One region of the Kocuria sp. ICS0012 genome, then DNA from elsewhere that is predicted to be linked to it. Evidence: predicted binding sites of a transcription regulator. Region 1 holds the regulator's gene; the other holds the start of a gene.

Region 1 (10,877 bases):
CGGCGCCGCGTCGCGACGTCGTCGTCGTGCGTCGCGCTGGGCGCGCTCCTCGGTGACGACCTCGCGCCCGAGCTCGCTCACGGCCACGAGCTGTTCGGCGAGGCGCTGCTGGGGGACGAGGTCCGCCTTGGTCACGATCGCGACCACGGGGGTGCGCCCGACGGCGGCGACGACCTGCTGGGCGATGTACCGGTCCCCCGGGCCCACCTTCTGGTCCGCGGGCACGCAGAACCCGATCACGTCCACCTCACCCAGGGTCTGGGCCACGACGTCGTTGAGCCGCTGACCGAGCAGCGTGCGCGGACGGTGCAGGCCGGGGGTGTCCACGAGGATCAACTGACCGTCGGTGCGGTGCACGATCCCGCGGATGGTGTGCCGCGTGGTCTGCGGACGGTTGGACGTGATCGCGACCTTGCGCCCCACGAGCGCATTGGTCAGCGTGGACTTGCCCACGTTGGGCCGGCCCACGAACACGGCGAAACCGGCGCGGAAGTCAGCGGGCTGTTCAGTGGGCTGGGTCATCGCGGGTCCTCGGTCGTTCAGTCGGTGCGGGGGTCGGAGGCGGTGCGGCGCCTCACGTCATGGTCTCCACGGGCGCGTCCCGGCCCAGGAACTCCTCGAGCAGCGAGCGCTGGGCGGTGAACATGCGGGCGCGTTCGTCCTCGTGGGCGTGGTCGTGGCCCAGCAGGTGCAGCAGGGAGTGGGTGGTGAGCAGGCACAGTTCGTCCTGGGTGCTGTGGCCGGCGGCCGCGGCCTGGCGTTCGGCCACGGGTGGGCACAGTACGACGTCCCCGAGGACGCCCAGGCTAGGGTCGTCGGGGGTGCCCTCGCGCAGTTCGTCCATGGGGAAGGACATGACGTCGGTGGCTCCGGGCAGGTCCAGCCACTGTTCGTGCAGTTCGGCCATGCGAGTCTCGTCCACCACGGCGATGCTGACCTCGGTGTCGGGGTGCAGGTGCCAGCGGGTGAAGGCGAGGTCCACGAGGGCCTCGAGCTGGTCGGTGTCCACGGCGCGGTAGGCAGTGGGCAGCTCGGCCTGTTCGGCGGGGGTGTCCCAGGGCAGGTCGAAGGCCACGCTCACGGGGTGTCTCCCCCGGTGCGCTCGGACGACGCCGCTCGGCGTTCGTCCTTGCGGCGGGCTCGTTCCACGCGGTGGCGGTTGGTGGTGTCGAACCGGTCGTAGGCGGCCACGATCTCGCCCACGAGTTCGTGGCGCACCACGTCCGCGGAGGTCAGTTCGCAGAACGCGATGTCGTCGATCTTCCCGAGCACGTGTTGGACTTGGCGCAGTCCGGACTTGGTGGTCCCGGGCAGGTCCACCTGGGTCACGTCACCGGTGACCACGATCCGTGAGCCGAAGCCTAGACGGGTGAGGAACATCTTCATTTGTTCCGGGGTGGTGTTCTGGGCCTCGTCGAGGATCACGAAGGCGTCGTTGAGGGTGCGCCCGCGCATGTAGGCCAGCGGGGCGACCTCGATGGTCCCGGCCTCCATGAGCCGCGGAATGGACTCGGGGTCCATCATGTCGTGCAGGGCGTCGTAGAGGGGACGCAGGTAGGGGTCGATCTTGTCGTTGAGCGAACCCGGGAGGAAGCCCAGTCGCTCGCCGGCCTCCACCGCGGGACGCGTGAGAATGATCCGGTTGACCTCCTTGGCCTGCAGGGCGCGCACGGCCTTGGCCATGGCCAGGTACGTCTTGCCGGTACCGGCGGGCCCGATCCCGAAGACCACGGTGTGCTCGTCGATCGCGTCCACGTAGGTCTTCTGGTTCACGGTCTTGGGCCGGATGGTCTTGCCGCGGGTGGAGAGGATGCTCGTGGACAGCGCGCTCGACGGGCGCAGGTCCTGGGCGTCACGCATCATGCGGGCCACTCGCAGCACCGTGCGTTCGGTGATCTCGGTGCCGCGCAGCGCCATCGCGAGAAGTTCCTCGAGCAGGGAGGCGGCCAGGCGGGTGTCGATCACGGGCCCCTCGAGGGCCACGTCCAGGTCCCGCACGGTCATCCGCACGGCCGGGAACTGCTGCTCGAGCAGACGCAAGGTCGCGTCCCCGTGGCCCAAGGTCCGGACGGCGGTCTCCCGATCCGGTACGTGCACGGTGACGCGGGTTCGTTCGGTGGGCGGAGTGCTCAGTGCCTCGGTCCCTTCGGTTGGTTCGCTCATCGGGTCCAGCCTACCGGTGCGCGCGGACCCGGACCCGCCGGGACCGACGGGCTCGCGCGCCGCAGGTTGCAATCCAATAACGGTCCGCCCGGATCCACGTGCGACGTTAGCGCCCGTGGCTCCCGGTGGGTAAGTTGTGTAGCCGTGAAAAATCCCGCAGGAACGACCGAGCCGCAGCGTCGTCGCGCCACCGCGCCCGGCGGACTTCGGCGCGCCGCGACGGGGGCGCTCGCCGTGTCGCTCGCCGCGGTCGTGGCCTCGTGCGGGACCGCCGCCGACCGACCGGACCACAACTCCGAAGCCGCCCCCGGGATCGCCTCCGCGCCCATGAACACGGACACCGCGATGGAAGGCGTGGCCACCGAACAGGCCCCCGTGTACTGGGTGGGCACCGGGGACCAATCGCGCTACCTGTTCCGCGAGTTCCGCACCCCGACCTCCCAGGACACGACCGACCCCGTGGCCCAGGCGGCGCTCATGGTCACCTCGGCCACCCCCGCGGACCCGGACTACCGGTCCCTGTGGTCCGCCGTGGACACCGTGGGCACCTCCGTGTCCCCGGACGGAACCATCACCGTGGACCTGCCCGCCGCCGCGTTCGCCTCCCAACTCTCCCCGCAGGACGCGCGGGTTGCACTGCAGCAAATGGTGTACACGGTCTCCGCGGCGGCCGTGACCGCCGGGCTGTTGGACTCGTCCACGGCCAAGGAGGTGCGGGTCCTCGTGAACGGGCAGAGCGGGTACAAGGCCTTCGGAGCCGTGGAACTTAATGCCCCGCTCACGCGTGACTCCGCACTGGCCGCGCCCGTGTGGCTCGTGGACCCCCAGACCGGGGCGGAACCCAAGAGCCTCGTGACGGTCTTCGCCCGCGTGCTGCCCTCGGTGCGTGACGCCCGCTGGGAGGTGCTCGAGGACGACCGCGTCGTGCACAGTGGGAACATCGCACCCGCTTCCCCCGGCTCAGATCCGACCACGGGCACGGAACTACGCACGAGTGTCACGCTCGACCCCGGGACGTACACCGTGCGCGTGAGCGGCACGGACGATTCCGGCACCACCGTGTCCGACGATCACACGATCACGGTGCGCGCCGGGGACTGAGCCCTCCCCGTTGGGTCCCGGGTCAGTCCCAGAGCCCGAGCACCGCGTGCAGCGCGGCCAGTGCCGCGGGTCCCGCGGTGGACGATCGCATGACAGTGGTCCCCAGGCGCATCGGCTGAGCACCGGCGGCGCACAACGCCTCGAGCTCTCCGTCACCGATCCCTCCTTCCGGGCCCACGATCACCGCGATCCGGGGCCGATCGCCCCACCGGGTCACGTCCGGGGTGGACCAGCGTGGGCTCGCCGATTCATGCAGCACGAGCCACAGCATCTGGGGTTCCGCAGCGATCAGCCGGGCCAGACCCGCGGTGTCCACCCAGTCACCGCGTTCGGGCCAGCGGGCGCGCCGGGACTGCTTGGCCGCCGCGGCCAGGGTGGAGTCCCACTTGGCCATGAGTTTGGCCGCGCGGTCCGCGTGGACGCGCACGATGCTGCGTTCCGCCTGCCACGGGATCACCCGGGAGACCCCGAGTTCCGTGGCGGCCTCCACGGCCTGCAGGTCCCGGTCCCCCTTGGCAAGTGCCTGCACCAGCGTGAACTCCGGCTGCTGCGCGGCGTCGTGGTGGATCTCCTGGACGGTCACGCTCATCCGGTCCTTGGCCCCGGAGTCGAACGTGCACACCGCACGGGTGCCGTGCCCGTCCACGAGGTCCAGGGCCTCCCCCGCGCGCAGGCGCCGCACGGTCACCGCGTGCTTGGCCTCGGGACCCGCGACGTCCAGGACCTCCCCCGGGTGCGCCCGGGAGAGGTCCTCGGCGGGGACGTGGAAGACGGGGTTGGTCACAGGTCGTTGAACCGGTCCCGCAACCGGGAGAAGAACCCACCGGAGTGGTTGGTGTTCACGGTCGTACCGTCCGCTGCTTCCTCACCGCGCAGCTCGGCGAGTCGCTCGAGCAGTTCGCGCTGTTCGGAGGAGAGGTCCTTGGGGGTCTCCACCTCGAAGTGCACCTTGAGGTCCCCGCGGCCCTTGCCCCGCAGGTGGGTGACGCCCAAGTCGTCGAGCGTGACGGTCGCACCGGACTGGGTGCCGGGATCGACGTCCACCGTGCGAGCGCCGTCGAACGTCTCGAGGCTCACGGTGGTGCCGAGCGCGGCGGCGGTCATAGGGATACGCAGGCGGGCGTGGAGATCGTCGCCCTCGCGGAGGAAGGTGGGGTCCGGATCCACCTTGAGTTCCACGAAGAGGTCGCCGTTGGGTCCGCCGGCGGTGCCGGCCTCACCCTGGCCGCTCAGGCGGATGCGGTTGCCGGACTGGATGCCGGCGGGGATCTTCACGGTCAGGGGGCGGCGGTCGCGCACGCGGCCCTCGCCGTAGCACTCGTGGCACGGGCTCTCGATGACGGTGCCGAAGCCGTTGCACTGGGAGCACGGGGCCTGGGTGGTGACCATGCCCAGGATGGACTGGCGCTGGTACTGCATGTGGCCGGAGCCGCGGCACATGGTACACGTCACGGGGCTCGTGCCGGGCTGGCAGCACGTGCCCTGGCACGTGGGGCACACGACGGCGGTGTCCACCGTGATGTCCTTCTCCATGCCGAACACGGCGTCCTTGAGGGAGATCCGCACGTTGATCAGGGCGTCCTGGCCCTGGCGGGTGCGGGACTGGGGGCCGCGCTGGCCACCGGCTCCCGCGCCCTGGAAGAACGTCTCGAAGATGTCGGAGAAGCCGAAGCCCGTGCCGGGGAAGCCCCCGCCGAAGCCGGTGTCCGTGCCGTTCTCGTTGCCTGTGGCGTCGTAGACACGACGCTTGTCCGGGTCGGAGAGGACGTCATTGGCGTGGGAGACGCGCTTGAACTCCTCGGCGGCCTCGGGTGAGGGGTTCACGTCCGGGTGGAGTTTGCGGGCCTTCTTGCGGTAGGCGCGCTTGATCTCTTCGGCGCTGGCGTCCCGGCTCACGCCGAGGGTTTCGTAGTGATCGCTCACGATGTCGTCGTTTCTTCTTTCGTCGGTTCTACGGTTCTACGGTCGAGCGGGGCGGGCGGCGCTCACGTGCGCTCAGCCCCCAGGTTCTTGGACAGGTAGCGGGCCACCGCGCGCACGGAGGCCATGGTCGTGGGGTAGTCCATGCGTGTGGGCCCCACGACTCCCACCTTGGACGCGGCGTGCGGACCGTAACCCGTGGCCACCACGGACGCCTCCGCCAGGGGGTCGTCGCTGTGGTCGGAGCCGATGCGCACCGCGACCCCGCGTTCGTCCTGCTGCATCTCGGACAACAATCGCAGCATGGCCACTTGTTCCTCAAGCGCCTCGAGCACCGGGGAGATGCTCTGCGGGAAGTCCCCGCTGAAGCGCGCGAGGTTCGCGGTCCCGGCCATCACCAAGCGGTGTTCGTCCGACACCGCTGCGAGCACCGCGAGCGCCCCGGTCACCGCGGTCCCGGCGTCGCGCAGTTCCTCGGGCAGGACCGGGGGCAGGGTCACGGCGGCGTCGGGGACGTCTTCCACGGGCGTGCCGAGCAGGCGTGCGAGCACGTGGGCGCGCAGCTCCAGCAGCTGGGCCTCGGTCAGGGTGACGGGCAGTTCCACGGTGCGTTGGGCCACGCGTCCGGTGGTGGGGATCAGGATCACGAGCACGCGGGCGTCCCCCACGTCCACGAGTTCCACGTGGCGCACGGTGATCCCGGTGCGCACGGGATACTGGATCACGGCCACCTGGTGGGTGAGCTGGGCGAGCAGGCGCACGGTGCGCTCCATGATGTCGTCCAGGTCCTGGGCGCCGTCCATGAACACCTGGATCGCGCGGCGCTGGGCGGAGGTGAGGGGCTCCAGGGCTGCGATCTGATTGACGAACTCGCGATAACCTCGGTCCGTGGGGATCCGACCCGAGCTCGTGTGCGGTGCCACGATCAGCCCGTCCTCCTCGAGGGCGGCCATGTCGTTGCGCACCGTGGCGGAGGAGACGGGTAAACGGTGGCGTTCCACGAGCGCCTTGGACCCCACGGGTTCACGCGAATGGACGTAGTCCTCCACGATGGCGCGCAGGATCTGCGCTCGGCGCGGATGCTCCATGTGTCTCACCTCCCGTTGCTGGCAATTCTGGCACTCAAGAGTTCACAGTGCTAATCCTGGCAGTCAAGGGCCCGTGGGTCAGGGGCCGATTTTGATACGCTCGCGGCTGATTCGCCTGCCCGGCGGCGCGCTCGCGCCGCGGCACGACGTGGAGGAGTCGCCCGTGAACGCATCCGGCTGGTCCTGGGGTCCCCAGGACCTAGGCAGTCCCGACGTCGCCCGCACCGGTCCCGTCTCCCGGGACGTCCCCGTGGCCCGGGACATGGTGCTCGAGGACGTGGAGACCGGGTGGGTGGGGGCCGTCGTGGGCGTGGAGACCATCGGCGGGATGCGCGTGGTGGGTCTGGAGGACCGGCACGGGCGCGTGAAGTCCTTCCCCCTGGGCCCGGGCTTCCTCCTGGACGGCGAACCCGTGCGGCTGGGCCCGCCCGAGACCCGCAGCGCCCCGGCCAAGCCCCGGATCACGCGTTCGGGGTCGGTCGAGGTCGAGAACTTGCGCGCGTCCGTGGCCAAGGAGTCGCGTGTGTGGGTCGAGGGGTACCACGACGCCGAGCTCGTGGCCAAGGTGTGGGGCCACGACCTCGCGGTCGAGGGCACCGTGGTGGAACCCCTGCACGGGATCGACGACCTCCCCTCAGCCATCGCCGAGTTCCACCCCGGCCCGCAGCGCCGGCTCGGGATCCTAGTGGACCACCTGGTCGCGGGCTCCAAGGAGTCCAGGATCGCCCAGGAGGCGCTCGCGGTCCCGGGTGCCCGGGACAATGTGCTCATCCTCGGACACCCCTACGTGGACATCTGGCAGGCCGTGAAGCCCAGCGCCCTGGGGATCCGGGAGTGGCCCGTGATCCCGCGCGGGGTGGATTGGAAGACCGGGATGGCACGCGCGCTGGGCCTACCGCACCGCACACCCCAGGACGTGGGGCGGGCGTGGCAGGCGATCCTTGCACGAGTGAACACGTACGCAGACCTCGAACCGGCCCTGCTGGGCCGCGTGGAGGAGCTCATCGACTTCCTCACCGCCCCGGACGCCGCCGATTCCTGACCCGGGCTGCGCCTGACCTGCGGTGACCCACGACGTCGACGGCGCTCACAGCCGGTGGTCTACGGCTTCGGTGACCCGCGTTAGCGGTAACCCTCAGCGTCGGTGACGCCTGGTGCCGTCGTCCGGCGCGAGCCACGCGGGAACGACCGTAGGATGGGAGCACCGGCGTCCACCGACCCGGATGGCTACCGCCCGTGAAAGGCACACCCGCTCGTGACTGACGCTGCTCCCTCCCCCTCCACTCGCTCCGCCGAGACTCCGTTCGAGTCCGTGGCCCCCGTGGCGCAACCCCTGGACGTGTCCCAGGACCGGCAGTGGGCCACCCTCGCCCACCTGGGTGGCGTGGTGGGCGTACTGCCCAGCTACATGATCCACCGGGTGTTCAAGGACCGCGGTCCCTTCACCGCTCAGGAATCCCGGGAAGCCGCCAACTACACCATGCTGCCCACCCTGGTGATCCTCGCGGGCATCGTGCTCTCACTCATCCCGTTCATCGGATGGCTCTTCTCGGTCATCGCCGCCGTGACCTGGCTGTTCCTGGCCATCACCTCCGTGCGCGCGGGCGTGACGGTCAACCGCGGCGAACCGCACCAGTACCGGTTCAACACCCACCTCTACGACAAGTTCGCGGCCCGCAACTCCTGACACGGTCACCAGTCGAGCAAGCGGCGCGTCACGGCGTCGGCCATCAGACGCCCCGCGTCCGTGAGGACCGCGGACCCGCGGAGGGCGGCGGCGCCGTCCAGCCAGCCGTCGGCGATCAATCCGGCCACCGCGTGCCGCCCCTCCGGGCGCAGCCCCTCGAGCGGGATTCCCTCACGGATCCTGATCCCGAGCATCACGTGTTCCACGTACTGCGTCTCGCCATCCAAGGTCTCGCGGCCCACGGCCGGTGAGTCACCCCGGCGCACGGCGGCCGTGTAGGGCAACGGGTGCTTGAGATTCCACCAGCGCACGCCGTCACTGTGTGAGTGCGCCCCCGGGCCGATCCCCCACCAGTCCTGATTGCGCCAGTACGCGAGGTTGTGCACGCTGCGGTTCTGCACCGCGCTGCGCCCGTGGGCCGCGCGGGACCAGTTGGACACCTCGTACCACTCGAACCCGGCCTCGCACAGCAGCGCGTCCGCGAGCGTGTACTTCTCCGCCTGGTCGTCCGGATCCACGTCCGGCACCTCACCGCGGCGGATCTGGGCGGCCAGCTTGGTGCCGTCCTCGATGATCAGGGAGTACGCGGAGACGTGGTCGGGGTCCATGGCCAGCGCGGCCTCCAACGAGGTGCGCCAGTCGGCCACGCTCTCCCCCGGTGTACCGTAGATCAGGTCCACGCTCGCGCCCAGTCCGCGGTCCTTGGCCCAGCCGACGGCGCGCGGGACGTTCGCCGGCGTGTGCGTGCGTTCCAGCACGCGCAGCACGTGGGGCACCGCGGACTGCATCCCGAAGGACACCCGGGTAACCCCGGCCGCGGCGAGCACGTCGAATGTCTCCTCGCTCACCGAGTCGGGGTTGGCTTCCACGGTGACCTCGGCGTCCGGGGCCAGCCCGAAGCTCTCCCGGGCCTGCTCGAGCATGAGCGCGAGCTCCCGGGCGGGCAGAAGGGTGGGCGTACCCCCGCCGAAGAACACGCTGTGCAGCGCGCGCGGCGGTGCCCCGGCGGCGTCGAGCACGGACCGGGCGAAGCGGACCTCCGCGGCGGCGTCGGCGTGGTAGTCGCGCTGGGAGACGCCGTCCCCGAGCTGGTCCATGGTGTAGGTGTTGAAGTCGCAGTACCCGCAGCGCACCGCGCAGAACGGGACGTGGACGTACAGGCTCAGGGTGCGATCGGTGGCGCGGGCGACCGATGCCGCGGGGAGCGCGCCGTCCCGGGGTGCGGGATCACCCTCCGGTTGGGCGGGCATTACTTCTTCTTGTCCTTCCCGGTGTCCTCGTCCGAGGACAGCGCGGCCACGAAGGCCTCCTGGGGGACCTCCACGCGGCCCACCATCTTCATGCGCTTCTTGCCCTCCTTCTGTTTCTCGAGCAGCTTGCGCTTACGGGAGATGTCACCGCCGTAGCACTTGGAGAGCACGTCCTTACGGATCGCGCGGATGTTCTCGCGCGCGATGATCCGGGAACCGATCGCGGCCTGGATGGGGACCTCGTACTGCTGGCGCGGGATGAGCTTCTGCAGCTTGCCCGTCATGAGCACGCCGTACGAGTACGCCTTGTCCTTGTGGGTGATCGCGCTGAACGCGTCCACCTGCTCGCCCTGCAGGAGGATGTCCACCTTCACGAGATCCGCGGCCTGCTCGCCGTCCGCCTTCCAGTCCAGGGACGCGTAGCCCCGGGTCTTGGACTTGAGCTGGTCGAAGAAGTCGAAGACGATCTCCGCGAGCGGCAACCGGTAGCGCAGCTCCACGCGGTCCTCGGAGAGGTAGTCCATCCCCTTCATCTCACCGCGCTTGGACTGGCACAGTTCCATGACCGCGCCGATGAACTCGGACGGCACCAGGATGGTGGCCGAGACCATGGGTTCGCGGATCTCCAGGATCCGTCCCTCCGGGAACTCGGACGGGTTAGTAACCTGCTCCTCCGAGTTGTCCTCGAGCGTCACGTTGTAGGACACGGACGGCGCGGTGGAGATCAGGTCCAGGTTGAATTCGCGTTCGAGCCGGTCCCGGGTGATCTCCAGGTGCAGCAGCCCCAGGAAACCGCAACGGAAGCCGAAGCCCAACGCGGCGGAAGTCTCGGGTTCGTACACCAGGGCGGCGTCGTTGAGCTGGAGCTTCTCGAGGGCGTCCCGCAGCACGGGGTAGTCCGAACCCTCCACGGGGAACAGTCCCGAGAACACCATGGGCTTGGGGTCCTCGTACCCACCCAGGGACTGCTGCGCGGGCTTGGTCTGGCTCGTGACCGTGTCACCCACGCGGGACTGGCGGACGTCCTTCACGCCCGTGATCAGATAGCCCACCTCCCCCACGCTCAGCCCCTGCGAGGGCACCGGCTCCGGGGAGATCACACCGAGTTCGAGCAGCTCATGGGTGGCCCCGGTGGACATCATCTGGATCCGCTCTCGCGGGGACAGCGTCCCGTCCACCACGCGCACATAGGTCACCACGCCGCGGTAGGTGTCGTACACCGAGTCGAAGATCATGGCACGCGACGGCGCGTCCTTGACCCCCTGGGGCGCCGGGACCTGGCGCACGATCGTGTCCAGCAGCTCCTCGACGCCCTCACCGGTCTTGCCCGAGACCTTGAGCACGTCCTCGGGTTCCACGCCGATCAGATTGGCGAGTTCAGTAGCGTACTTCTCCGGCTGCGCGGCCGGCAGGTCGATCTTGTTGAGCACCGGGATGATCGTGAGGTCGTTCTCGATCGCGAGGTACAGGTTGGCCAGCGTCTGCGCCTCGATCCCCTGGGCGGCGTCCACGAGCAGGATCGTGGCCTCGCACGCGGCCAGGGACCGGGAGACCTCGTACGTGAAGTCCACGTGCCCAGGCGTGTCGATCATGTTCAGCGCGTAGTCCGTGCCGTCCACGTTCCACGGCATCCGCACCGCCTGGGACTTGATGGTGATCCCGCGTTCG
Region 2 (10,877 bases), on a different contig from region 1:
CAACAGCGGGGCCATGCTGCGCGTGTAGTCCCACGTGAGGTGGTGCGAGTCGAGCCACACAGCCACATTGCCGATCACGGGTGCACACACGTCCACCGGACAGATCAGGTTTGTGGGGTCGATCCCCACGAAGCCCGGAATGCTGTCTAGGCTCGAGGCGGGATCCGTGTCCCCGAGAACGGTCTGCCGTGCAACTCGGCAGGATTCGTCGTCCCGGCCCTTCTCCGCGATGCAGCGGGTGGGGTCGAAGTCCAGCCGGGGGTTGTCCCGGAATCCCACCACTATGCTGCCCTGCTCCGTAAGGTCCTGGGTGAGCTCCTCGAGCCCGCTCACCACGTGCTCGGCGCCCCCGTCCATGAGCTCCGAGCGGGTGGAAGTGGTCATCACAACGTCCGGTTTCAGGACCTCGAGGTAGTCCATGACGGCCTCGTTTCCATCGCGGCACGTGCTCGACTGACCCTCCACCCCGAAGCCGCACCCGGGTTGCAGCACCGAGATCAGCTGCCAGTTCTCCTCCTCCGCCACCGGGATCACCGCGCCCATGTACTGCTCCATGTGGGAGTTGCCAACAACGGCCACCACCTTGGTCGGGTTCTCCACCTTCTCCGCCTGCCGACAGAAACCCTGGGCCGTTCGGTTTGCACTCTTGTACTCTCCCTCGCAGGCGCGGGGCAGTCCCACCCACTGGTCCTGCATCGAGGCAGGCAGTACGGGCGCGTTCTCGTCCCCCGTGAACTCGTAGCCGGGTTCCAGCACCCGAGCCCCCGGGTTGTTGAGTTCAGCCCGCGCCTCGAGCTGGGCCGTGCGGTGACGCTCCACCGCAGACCACGTGCCGGCGCTCGCCAGCACCAGACCCATGCAGATCACAATGACCAGAGCGAGCCGCCAGTTCCTCGCCTCCGGCCACTTCCACCGCTTCAACGGGTTCTCCACGAACTTCGTCAGCAGCAGCGCCAGCACGATCGAGACCACCACGAGCGCCACACCCGAGCGCGGCCCCGCCACAGGCCGCTCCCGGACCACCAGGTAGGTAATCAGCAGCGGCCAGTGGACGAGGTAGAGCGCGTAGGCGGCGTCGCCCATCTTCACCACCGGGGCCCACGAGAGGAACCTGTCGACCCCGACCGGCAAACCGGACTGCCCCGCCACGATGATCGCCGCCGCCGACAGCAGCGGCCACAGCGCGATCCACCCGGGGAATGCGCCCTGCACATCCACGAGAATGCCAACAAGGACCATGCTCACAAAACCTCCCCACCCCAGGACCAGCCGCACCGCACGGGGAAGCTTCACATAGGGAATGGCGAGCGCCACCAGGGACCCCAGGGCGAACTCCCACAGCCGGGCCCTGGTGTCGAAGTACGCGAACTCCTGGTGCGTGGCCGTGGAGAGCACCGAGAAGGCCAGCGAGGCCGCGAACACCAGCCCGAAGCATGCGGCCAGAACGGGGACGCTGCTGTGGCCCGTCCGGCGCTTGTCCAGCCACGCCAGGCCGAAGATCAGCGGCCACAGCAGGAAGACCTGCCCCTGGACCGAGAGGGACCAGAAGTGCTGGAACGGCGAGGCCGAGGAGTGGTCCGCCGCGTAGTAGTCCACCGCGTTGAAAGCGAGCGTCCAGTTCTCGAAGTACAGGATCGAGGCCACGCCCTGAAAACGGAAGTCCGCCACGTCCTGTGCGGGGTACAGCCACCACACGAGGAACAGCGTGGCCAGGATGACCACGGTCGCCAGCGGCAGCAGCCGCTTGAAGGTGTGGAGCCAGTAGCGGCCCAGCGCCAGGGGACGCCCGCCCTCGAGCTTGCGGACGAACGAGAGGGTCATGAAGAACGCGGAGATGAACAGGAAGACGTCCACACCACCGGACACCCGGCCCATGAACACGTGGTAGACGACCACCAGGAGCACGGCCACGGCCCGCAGCCCCTGCACCTCGGGGCGGAACCCCGAGAACCGGGCCACACGGGCCGCGGCATCCGAGGATCCCGGGGACGCGGACGCGGTCGGTGCCCCGGCGGAGGAGACGTTCCCCCAGGGCGCGGGCGCCGAGGACGGCGCAGCGGTGGCTGAGGTCTCGTCACGGGGAAGCACGCAGGCCATCGTAGACGTTTCCCCCAGTCGGGTGGCAGGCGGGACTCAGCGGGGCGCGTCGAGACCCGCTCCACCGTCCGCGCTCATCGCCTCCGCGGTGCGCTCTGCGAAGATCGGCGCGGTCGTGGCCGAGTACATGCCCGTGATGTGGTCGTCGTCCAGGTACACGTACACGTTGCCGATCACGGGGTGGCACTGCTCGCGCGGGCAGATCACGTCCGTCATGTCCACGGCCGAGAACCCGGGCAGCACATCCGCAAGGGTCTGCTGCGGGTCCTCGGTGCCCAGCATGGGGTGGGTGCCCACGCACTGCGGGGCGTCCTCCCCGTTCTCCACAGCGCACTCGGACGGTGACTGCGAGAAGCGGGGGACGTCGCGGATGCCCACCACGTCGATGCCCTGGGAGACGAGATCCCGCACCCGGGTCTCCAGGCCGGCCTTCCAGAACTCCCCGTCCACGTTGGTGAAGGTTCCCTGGACGAACATGAGACCGGGGTGCACGGCGTCCACCATGGGCTGCGTTCCCTCGAACCATCGGTCGCACGTCTCGAACGGGGGTTGCTCCCCGGCCACGGTGTAGTAGCACCCGGGCTGGATGTAGTTCACGACCCGCCAGTTGTTCGCCTCGGCCAGGGCCGTGATGGCCGGTAGCCAGTGCTGCGTGTGGCTGTTACCCGTGACGAGCACAGTCTCGGTGGGGCTCTCCGCGGCCCTGGTCTCGTGGCAGAACTGCCGGAACTGCTCGGGCAGCTCGATGTCCTCGGGGCATGCGCCGCCCAGCTCCGCCGCGCTACGGGACAGGTCCTCGGGCAGCGGCAGCGTGGCTGCTTCCGGGTCCCCCGCGAACTGGAAGCCGGGCAGCAGGGACACCGCGCCCGGGTTGTTCTCGGCCGCGTTCCACGTGAGCTGTTGCGTGCGGTGACGTTCGACGGCGCTCCAGGCCCCCGCGGTCGCGACCACGAGTCCCATGCACACCACGATCACGAGGCCCATGCGCCATTTCCGGGCCTCGGGCCACGCCCACCGCTTCAACGGGGTCTCGATCCACCGGGTCAACAGCAGTGCCAGTACGACTGAGAGCACCACGAGCGCCACACCGGACCGGGGCCCCGCCTCGGGGCGCTCCCGGAGCACCAGGTAGGAGATCAGCAGCGGCCAGTGCACGAGGTAGAGCGCGTACGCCGCATCCCCCAGTCGCACGATGGGACCCCACGAGAGGAACCGGTCGAAACCGATCGGCGATCCCGTCTGCCCGGCCACGATGATCGCCGCCGCCGACAGCAGCGGCCACAACGCGATCCAACCCGGGAACGCGCCCTGCACGTCCACGAGGATGCCCACCAGGACCATGCTCACGAAACCGAGCCAGCCCAGCACCACGCGCAGCACGCGGCCCGGGTGCAGGTACGGGATCGCGAGCGCGATGAGCGACCCCAGCGCGAACTCCCACAGTCGGGCACGGGTGTCGAAGTACGCGAACCCCTGCCGGGTCGCCGTCGTCACCACCGAGAACGCGAGCGAGGCGGCGAACACGAGACCGAAGCACACGGCCAGCACGGGGATGCTGTTACGCCCCGTGCGCCGTTTGACGAACCACGCGAGCGCGAAAATGAGCGGCCACACCAGGAACACCTGGCCCTGGACGGACAGGGACCAGAAGTGCTGAAAGGGAGAGGCGGTCGAGTGGTCCGCCGCATAGTAGTTGACCTCGTTCGCCGCCAGGGCCCAGTTCTCCAGGTACAGGATCGAGGCCACGCCCTGGGACCGGAACTCCGCGACGTCCGTGCGCGGGAACACGAGCCAGATGAGCGCCAGGGTGAACAGGATGATCACCGTGGCCAGGGGCAGCAGGCGTTTGAACGTGTGCAGCCAGTACCGGCCCAGCCCCAGAGGCCGCCCGCCCTCGATCCGACGCACGAACGACAGGGTCATGAAGAACGCCGAGATCAGCAGGAAGACGTCCACACCACCGGACACCCGGCCCATGAACACGTGATAGACGACCACGAGCAGCACCGCGATCGCCCGCAACCCCTGCACCTCCGGGCGGAACCCCGAGTACCGCTGCACCCGTTGCGCGGAGGAGGATCCGGCAGCCCACCGGGGTCGCTGCCCCACCGGGAGCGGGGATGAACCGGCAACGGGATCCAAGGCTGGGGGAATGCGCATCTGGTCAGCCTAAACGCAGCGGGGCGCACCGATCACATCGCACCCGGTTCCGCCCCGACCCGTCTCCGTAGGTGGGCAGCGCGCATGGCCTGCGGGTTGAGCCACCCGGTCGCGCGGGGGCAGACGTCGAGCACCGTCGCCGGTCGCAGCACCACAGACGACCGGCGGCCCACCCCCCGAAAGGGGCGGGCCGCCGGCCATTCAGCGATTCCCGGAAGGATCGGGAGGACTCAGTCCTCGTCGTCCTGCTTCTCCGCCACGAGGGTCTCCGTGGTGAGCACGAGCGCCGCGATGGACGCCGCGTTCTGCAGAGCGGAACGGGTGACCTTGACGGGGTCGATGATGCCCGCGGCGAGCAGGTCCTCGTACTCGTCCGTCAGGGCGTTGTAGCCGTTGCCGGGCTCGAGGTCCGCCACACGCGCCGCGACGACGTTGCCGTCCTGGCCCGCGTTCTCCGCGATCCAGCGCAGGGGCTGGGTCAGGGCGCGCCGCACGATGGTCACGGCCGTAGCCGCGTCCCCGGTCAGACCGAGGTCCGTGCCGTCGAGCGCCTTAGAAGCGTGGACCAGCGCGGAACCGCCGCCGGCCACGATGCCCTCCTCGAGGGCCGCGCGGGTCGAGGACACGGCGTCCTCGATGCGGTGCTTGCGTTCCTTCTGCTCGACCTCGGTCGCGGCACCGACCTTGATCACCGAGATGCCACCGGCCAGGCGCGCGAGGCGCTCCTGGAGCTTCTCACGGTCCCACTCGGAGTCCGTGCGGGCGATCTCCGCCTTGATCTCCGCCACACGCTCGGCCACGGCCTCCGAGGAGCCCGCACCGTCCACGAGCGTGGTCTGGTTCTTGGTCACGGTGATCCGGCGGGCGTTGCCCAGCTGGGACACGTCCACGCCCTCGAGCGAGATGCCGAGCTCGGGGGTGATCACGGTCGCATCCGTGAGCACGGCCAGGTCCTGCATGATCGCCTTGCGGCGGTCACCGAAACCGGGGGCCTTCAGGGCCACGACGTCGAGCGTGCCGCGCAGCTTGTTGACCACCAGGGTGGACAGGGCCTCGCCCTCGACGTCCTCGGCGATGATGGTCAGCGGCTTCTTGGCCTGCAGCACCTTCTCGAGCACGGGCATGAGGTCCTGGACCGAGGAGATCTTGCCCTGGAACAGCAGCACGAAGGTGTCGTCCAGGACGGCTTCCTGGCGCTCCGGGTCCGTGACGAAGGACGGGGACAGGTAGCCCTTGTCGAACTGCATGCCCTCGGTGACGTCCAGCTCCACCTCGGTGGAGGAACCGTCCTCGATGGTGATCACACCGTCCGTGCCCACGGTCTCGAAGGCGCGGGCGATCAGTTCGCCGATCTCCATGGACTGCGCGGAGATCGCAGCCACGTGGGCCACGTCCTTGCCCTCCACGGGGCGGGCGTTGTCGAGCAGACGCTGGGCCACGGTGGCCACGGCAGCTTCCACGCCGCGCTTGATGTCGCCCGGGGCCGCTCCGGCGGCCACGTTGCGCAGACCCTCCTTGACGATGGCCTGCGCGAGGACGGTCGCCGTGGTGGTGCCGTCACCGGCGACGTCATTGGTCTTGGTGGCCACTTCCTTGGCCAGCTGGGCGCCGAGGTTCTCGTACGGATCCTCGAGCTCCACCTCACGGGCGATAGTCACGCCGTCGTTCGTGATGGTGGGTGCGCCCCACTTCTTGTCCAGGACCACGTTGCGCCCGCGGGGGCCCAGCGTGACCTTGACGGTGTCGGCCAGTCGGTTGACACCGGATTCGAGCGCTTTGCGAGCGGCGTCGTTGAACACCAACTGCTTGGGCATGTGTGCTCCTTACGAAACGAGAAGGGTGTGGAAATGACGGCGCGGTGCCCGCGTGGCCCGTTCTCGGGCGAACGTCCGGGCACCGCGCACGAAAGTCGTTGCGGGGATTACTTCTCGATGACGGCCAGCACGTCGCGCGCGGGGAGCACCAGGTACTCCTCGCCGTTGTACTTGACCTCGGTCCCGCCGTACTTGGAGAAGATGACCACGTCACCCTCCTTGACGTCCACGGGGATGCGGTTGCCCTTGTCGTCCACGCGGCCCGGACCCACGGCCAGGACGGTGCCTTCCTGCGGCTTCTCCTTGGCGGTGTCCGGGATGACCAGACCGGAAGCGGTGGTCTGTTCAGCGGCCAGCGGCTGAACCACGATGCGATCCTCGAGAGGCTTGATGGAGACCGACACGATCTCTCCCTTTCTTCTAGGCGTGTGAGACGGTGTGCGAACGCGCCGTGTCATGGGGTCCCATGACCGCGTCCGCCACAGGCCAGTTGGCGTGCCAACCGTCGTCGCGGTGCCGATTGAGCGCCTGGCCTTTAGCACCCTCACCATGAGAGTGCTAATCATCACTGTAGGGAGACGGGCCGCACGCGGTCAAGGCGCGCCCGCCACGCTCGCCTCTGGGCGCAATCCGCGGGTACGACGCCGCTGTCCCCAGCCTCCCCGCGGCCGCGTCAGTAGTGGCCGGCGAGCCGTCCGAGCCGCGTCAGGAGTGGCCGGAGAGCCCTGCGTGCCGCGTCAGTAGTAGACCGCGAGCCGTCCGTGGGGACCGTCGTGGCACGTGACCGGGGTGTCGAACACGCGCGTGAGGGTCTCGTCCGTCATGATCTGCTCGGGCGGGCCGAACTCCACCACGCGACCGTCCTTCACGGCGCAGATCCAGTCCGAGTAGTGGCTCGCGAAGTTGATGTCGTGCAGCACGATCAGCACGGTGCGTCCGAGCTCGTCCGCGACGCGGCGCAAGTGATGCATCATGTGCACCGAGTGGCGCATGTCCAGGTTGTTCAGGGGCTCGTCCAGCAGGAGGTACTCGGTGTCCTGGCACAGCACCATGGCCACGTAGGCGCGCTGGCGCTGACCGCCCGAGAGCTGGTCCAGGTAACGGTTCTGCAGGGGTCCCAGGTCGAAGAAGTCGATCGACTCGGAGATGATCCGCTCGTCGTCCCGGGTGATCCGCCCACGCGTATAGGGGAAGCGACCCAGCGCCACGAGCTGGCGCACGGTGAGCCGCGCGGTGAAGTGGTTCTCCTGGCGCAGCGTGGAGACCACCTTGGCGAGTTCGCGCGGCGGCGTCCTGCTCACGTCGTGACCGCCGATCTCCACGGTGCCGGCCTCGGGACCCAGCAGGTGACCCATCATGGTCAACAGCGTGGACTTCCCCGCGCCGTTGGGCCCCACGAGCGCGGTCACGCCACCGGCGGGGATCTGCAGATCCACCGGCCCGATCGCCATGTCCGTGCCGTACTCCTTGACCAGTCCGGTCAACTGGATCACAGTCTGCCCCTCCTCAGGATCACGAAGAGGAAGACACTGCCACCCACCAGCTCGATGATGATGGACACAGCGCCCTCCGCGTAGAAGATGTTCTTCAGGACGAAATAGGCCCCGGACAGCACCGCGAAACCGATCAGCGCGGCCATGGGGAACACGTAGCGGTGGTCGTGGGTGTCCGCGAACTGGTACGCCAGGATCGCCACGAGGAACCCCAGGAACGTCATGGGCCCGATCAGGGACGTGGAGACCGCCATCAGAATGGACACCCAGAACAGGGTGAGCAGCAGCTCCCGGCGGTGGTCCATGCCCAGGTTCGTGGCCACGTCCCGCCCCATGGCCATGACGTTGAGCGTGCGGGAGTGCACGTACAGAGCCACCGTGGCCACCACGCACAGCGGCACGGCCAGCGGGAAGTACCCGGGATCCGCGTTGGCCACCGAGCCGAACAAGCGGGCGCTGAGCACGTCGAACTCGCTCGGTGAGAGCAAGCGCTGCATGAAGGTGGACACCGCGCCGAGCCCGCCGCCCAGGACGATGCCGATCAGCAGCATCACCTGCACGTTGGCGTACTTGCCCGAGAGCAACCAGCCGTAGAGCCCCAGCGCGAACACGATCATGAGGCTCACCTGCAGGGCGTACTGCGGCAGCCCCTGCACCGCACTGACCCCCACCGCACCCAGGAAGTAGACCGCCGAGGTCTGGATGAGCACGTACAGGGACTCGAAACCCATGATCGACGGCGTGATGATCCGGTTGTTCGCGGCGGTCTGGAACGCGACCGTGGCCATGGCTTGGCTCACCGCCACGATCAGGATCACCACCACGCTCGTGGCCCGGGACTCGGCGATCCGCCAGAACCCCGGGGTGCCGAACGGCAGGGGGTTGTCCCACGTGAGGATGCCCGCGCAGAACACGAGTCCCGCCGCGAACAAGGACAGCGCGGTGATCCAGTAGCGGTGGCGGTGGGCCGGGGAGACGAAGGCCCCCGATCCAGTGCGCGCCCGGTCGTGGCGCAGCGCGGTCACCTCAGACATGGCGCCGGCTTCGCAGCAACAGGGCGATGAACACCGCAGCGCCCACGACGCCCAGGATCAGGGACACGGGGACCTCGAACGGCGCGATGATCGTGCGCCCGATCAGGTCGCACACCGTGACTAGGCCGATCCCGAGCAGGCACACCCACGGCAGGTTGGAGCGCAGGTCGTCGCCCCGGAACAGGGACACCACGTTGGGCACGATCAACCCCAGGAACGGCAGGTTGCCCACGACCACCGTGACCACGCCGGTGGCCGCGGCCACGAGTCCGGTGCCGATCAGGATGATCCGGTTGTAGTTCAATCCCACGTTGGTCGCGATGTCCTCGCCGAGTCCCGCCACGGTGAGCCGGTCCGCGGTGATGACCACGAGCACCGCCACGAGTGCCACGACCCAGAGGGTCTCGTACTGGCCGCGCAGCACGGACGTGAAACTGCCGGCGAACCACACGCCCAGGTTCTGCAACCGGTCCGTGACGAGCGCCAGGTAGGTGGAGATCGACCCCACCACGGCCCCGAGCATGATCCCCACGATCGGCACGATCAGGGAGGAACGCAGCGTAACCCGGCGCAGGAACGCGAAGAACACCATGGTCCCCACGAACGCGGCCACGATCGCGCCGATCATCCGCGCGCTCAACCCGGCGTCCGGGGCCAGGATCATCATGAGCAACAACCCCAGCCCGGCCCACTCGGTGGTGCCCGTGGTCGTGGGTTCCACGAACCGGTTCTGGGTGAGCAACTGCATGACCAGCCCGGACATGGCCATCGCGGCACCGGCCAGGACCAGGGCCACCGTGCGGGGAATCCGGGTCAGACCCAGGAACTGCTCACCCTGGGCGTTCGAAAGGTCCGCGACCCCCGTGACCAGGGACAGCCAGAGCAGTCCCAGGACCACCAGCAGGGCGAGCCAGAACTTCCAGTCCCGGGCCACCCCCGTGCGGGTCGGACGTTGTGCAGTGGAGACCATCACGTGTGCTTCCTGGATCATGCCGAAGCCCCGCGGGAGGCTCCCGCGGGGCGTCGGTGGTCGTGCGGGGTGGGAGGGATCAGTTGCTCCGGCCTCCCAGTTTCTCCGCGATGTCGTCGAGGATCTCGGTGTAGGTCTGGATCCCCTCGTTCGTGTAGGTGTCCGCGGGCAGGTAGACCACGTTGCCGTTCTTCACTGCGGGGACGTCCTTGAGGGCCTCGGACTTCTCGATCACCTCGGACGCCGGGCTAGCACCCTCGGAGGTCTTCACGCCCGCGTCACGGTCCAGCACGATGAGCAGTTCCGGGCGGGACTGGGCGATGGCCTCCACGGAGATGTCGTCCCCCTGGTGGTTGTCGGAGCCCTCGACCTTCAGCGCGGGCTGCAGCCCCACCATGTCGAACAGCGGGCCGATCGTGCGTCCCTTGCTCGGTGCCACGTACCCGATGTCACCACCGGAGACGATCACGCCCATCGTGGACTGGCCGTCGTAGGCGTCCTTGGCGCGCTGGGCGGCCTGGTCGAGCCCGTCGGTGAGTCGGCGGGCTTCCTCCTGCTTGCCGAAGACCTCGCCCAGGGCCGTGGTCTGGCGCTTGAGTTCCTCGTCCAGCGGCTGATCGTCGCGCGGATCCAGTTCCAGCATGGCGGCGTCCGGGACGAGCTTTTTGATGTCGTCGTAGTACTGCGCGAAGCGCTGCCCGTTGATCACGAGGTCCGGGTCCACCCCGGCGATCGCCTCGAGATTCGGTTCACGGTGCGAACCCAGGTCCACCACGGCGTCGTCGTTCGCATAGGAGATGCCGTTCGGGATCAGCTGCTTGGGGGCGGCCTTGAGCTGTACGCCCCAGTCCGCGAGCGTCTCGAACACCCGGTTGTCGGTGGCCACCACGGACTGCGGCGGTGCGGGAACGGTCTGCTCGCCCTTGTTGTCCGTGACGGTCACGGTGGCCGAGGACGCCTGGGTGTCGGAGGCGTTCTGGGCGTTGGCACCGCATCCCACGAGGGCCAGTGCCGCCACGGCACTCAGCGCCACACCGGGGATCAATCGGTTCATGGACATGGATCTTCTCGCAATCTCGCGGGGTCGTCTGTTACGGGCGGCCAGCCACTAGGTGAGCCTAACCTAATTAGGGATGCGGATCGTAATGTAAATGGCTCTGTGACGGGCGTCGCGGCCCGCGCGTTCGCCGCGGCTTCCCCGCGCCGTGATGTGATGGACGTGTGAACGCCTCCACCGCCCCCGACGACGCCGAGACCCGCAGCCTCGCCCAGCTGCTGACCCCGCGGGGGATGCGGCTGCTGGATTCGC

What was found. The regulator HrcA, encoded in region 1, represses chaperone genes, less so after heat shock. The targets are predictions, from matches to a motif close to TTNGCACTCGNNNNNNNCGAGTGCNAA.
Region 2: groES (co-chaperone GroES) is a predicted target of HrcA. The motif match lies at 6,607-6,633, and genes of this name have one in related genera.

The regions. Positions count from the first base shown of each region.
Region 1 is NZ_LZMM01000031.1:7,224-18,100, forward strand. Features, by position in the region: gene A5728_RS04170 (GTPase Era) at 1-522, opposite strand, end outside; gene ybeY (rRNA maturation RNase YbeY) at 575-1,030, opposite strand; gene A5728_RS04180 (PhoH family protein) at 1,078-2,163, opposite strand; gene A5728_RS04185 (GerMN domain-containing protein) at 2,308-3,264, shown strand; gene A5728_RS04190 (16S rRNA (uracil(1498)-N(3))-methyltransferase) at 3,287-4,048, opposite strand; gene dnaJ (molecular chaperone DnaJ) at 4,045-5,187, opposite strand; gene hrcA (heat-inducible transcriptional repressor HrcA) at 5,250-6,272, opposite strand; gene A5728_RS04205 (DUF3097 domain-containing protein) at 6,436-7,314, shown strand; gene A5728_RS04210 (DUF4870 domain-containing protein) at 7,528-7,959, shown strand; gene hemW (radical SAM family heme chaperone HemW) at 7,965-9,209, opposite strand; gene lepA (translation elongation factor 4) at 9,209-10,877, opposite strand, start outside.
Region 2 is NZ_LZMM01000077.1:67,303-78,179, forward strand. Features, by position in the region: gene A5728_RS12225 (acyltransferase family protein) at 1-2,088, opposite strand, end outside; gene A5728_RS12230 (acyltransferase family protein) at 2,134-4,257, opposite strand; gene groL (chaperonin GroEL) at 4,488-6,071, opposite strand; gene groES (co-chaperone GroES) at 6,179-6,475, opposite strand; gene A5728_RS12245 (ABC transporter ATP-binding protein) at 6,809-7,564, opposite strand; gene A5728_RS12250 (iron chelate uptake ABC transporter family permease subunit) at 7,561-8,598, opposite strand; gene A5728_RS12255 (ABC transporter permease) at 8,591-9,568, opposite strand; gene A5728_RS12260 (siderophore ABC transporter substrate-binding protein) at 9,648-10,628, opposite strand; gene A5728_RS12265 (class I SAM-dependent methyltransferase) at 10,790-10,877, shown strand, end outside.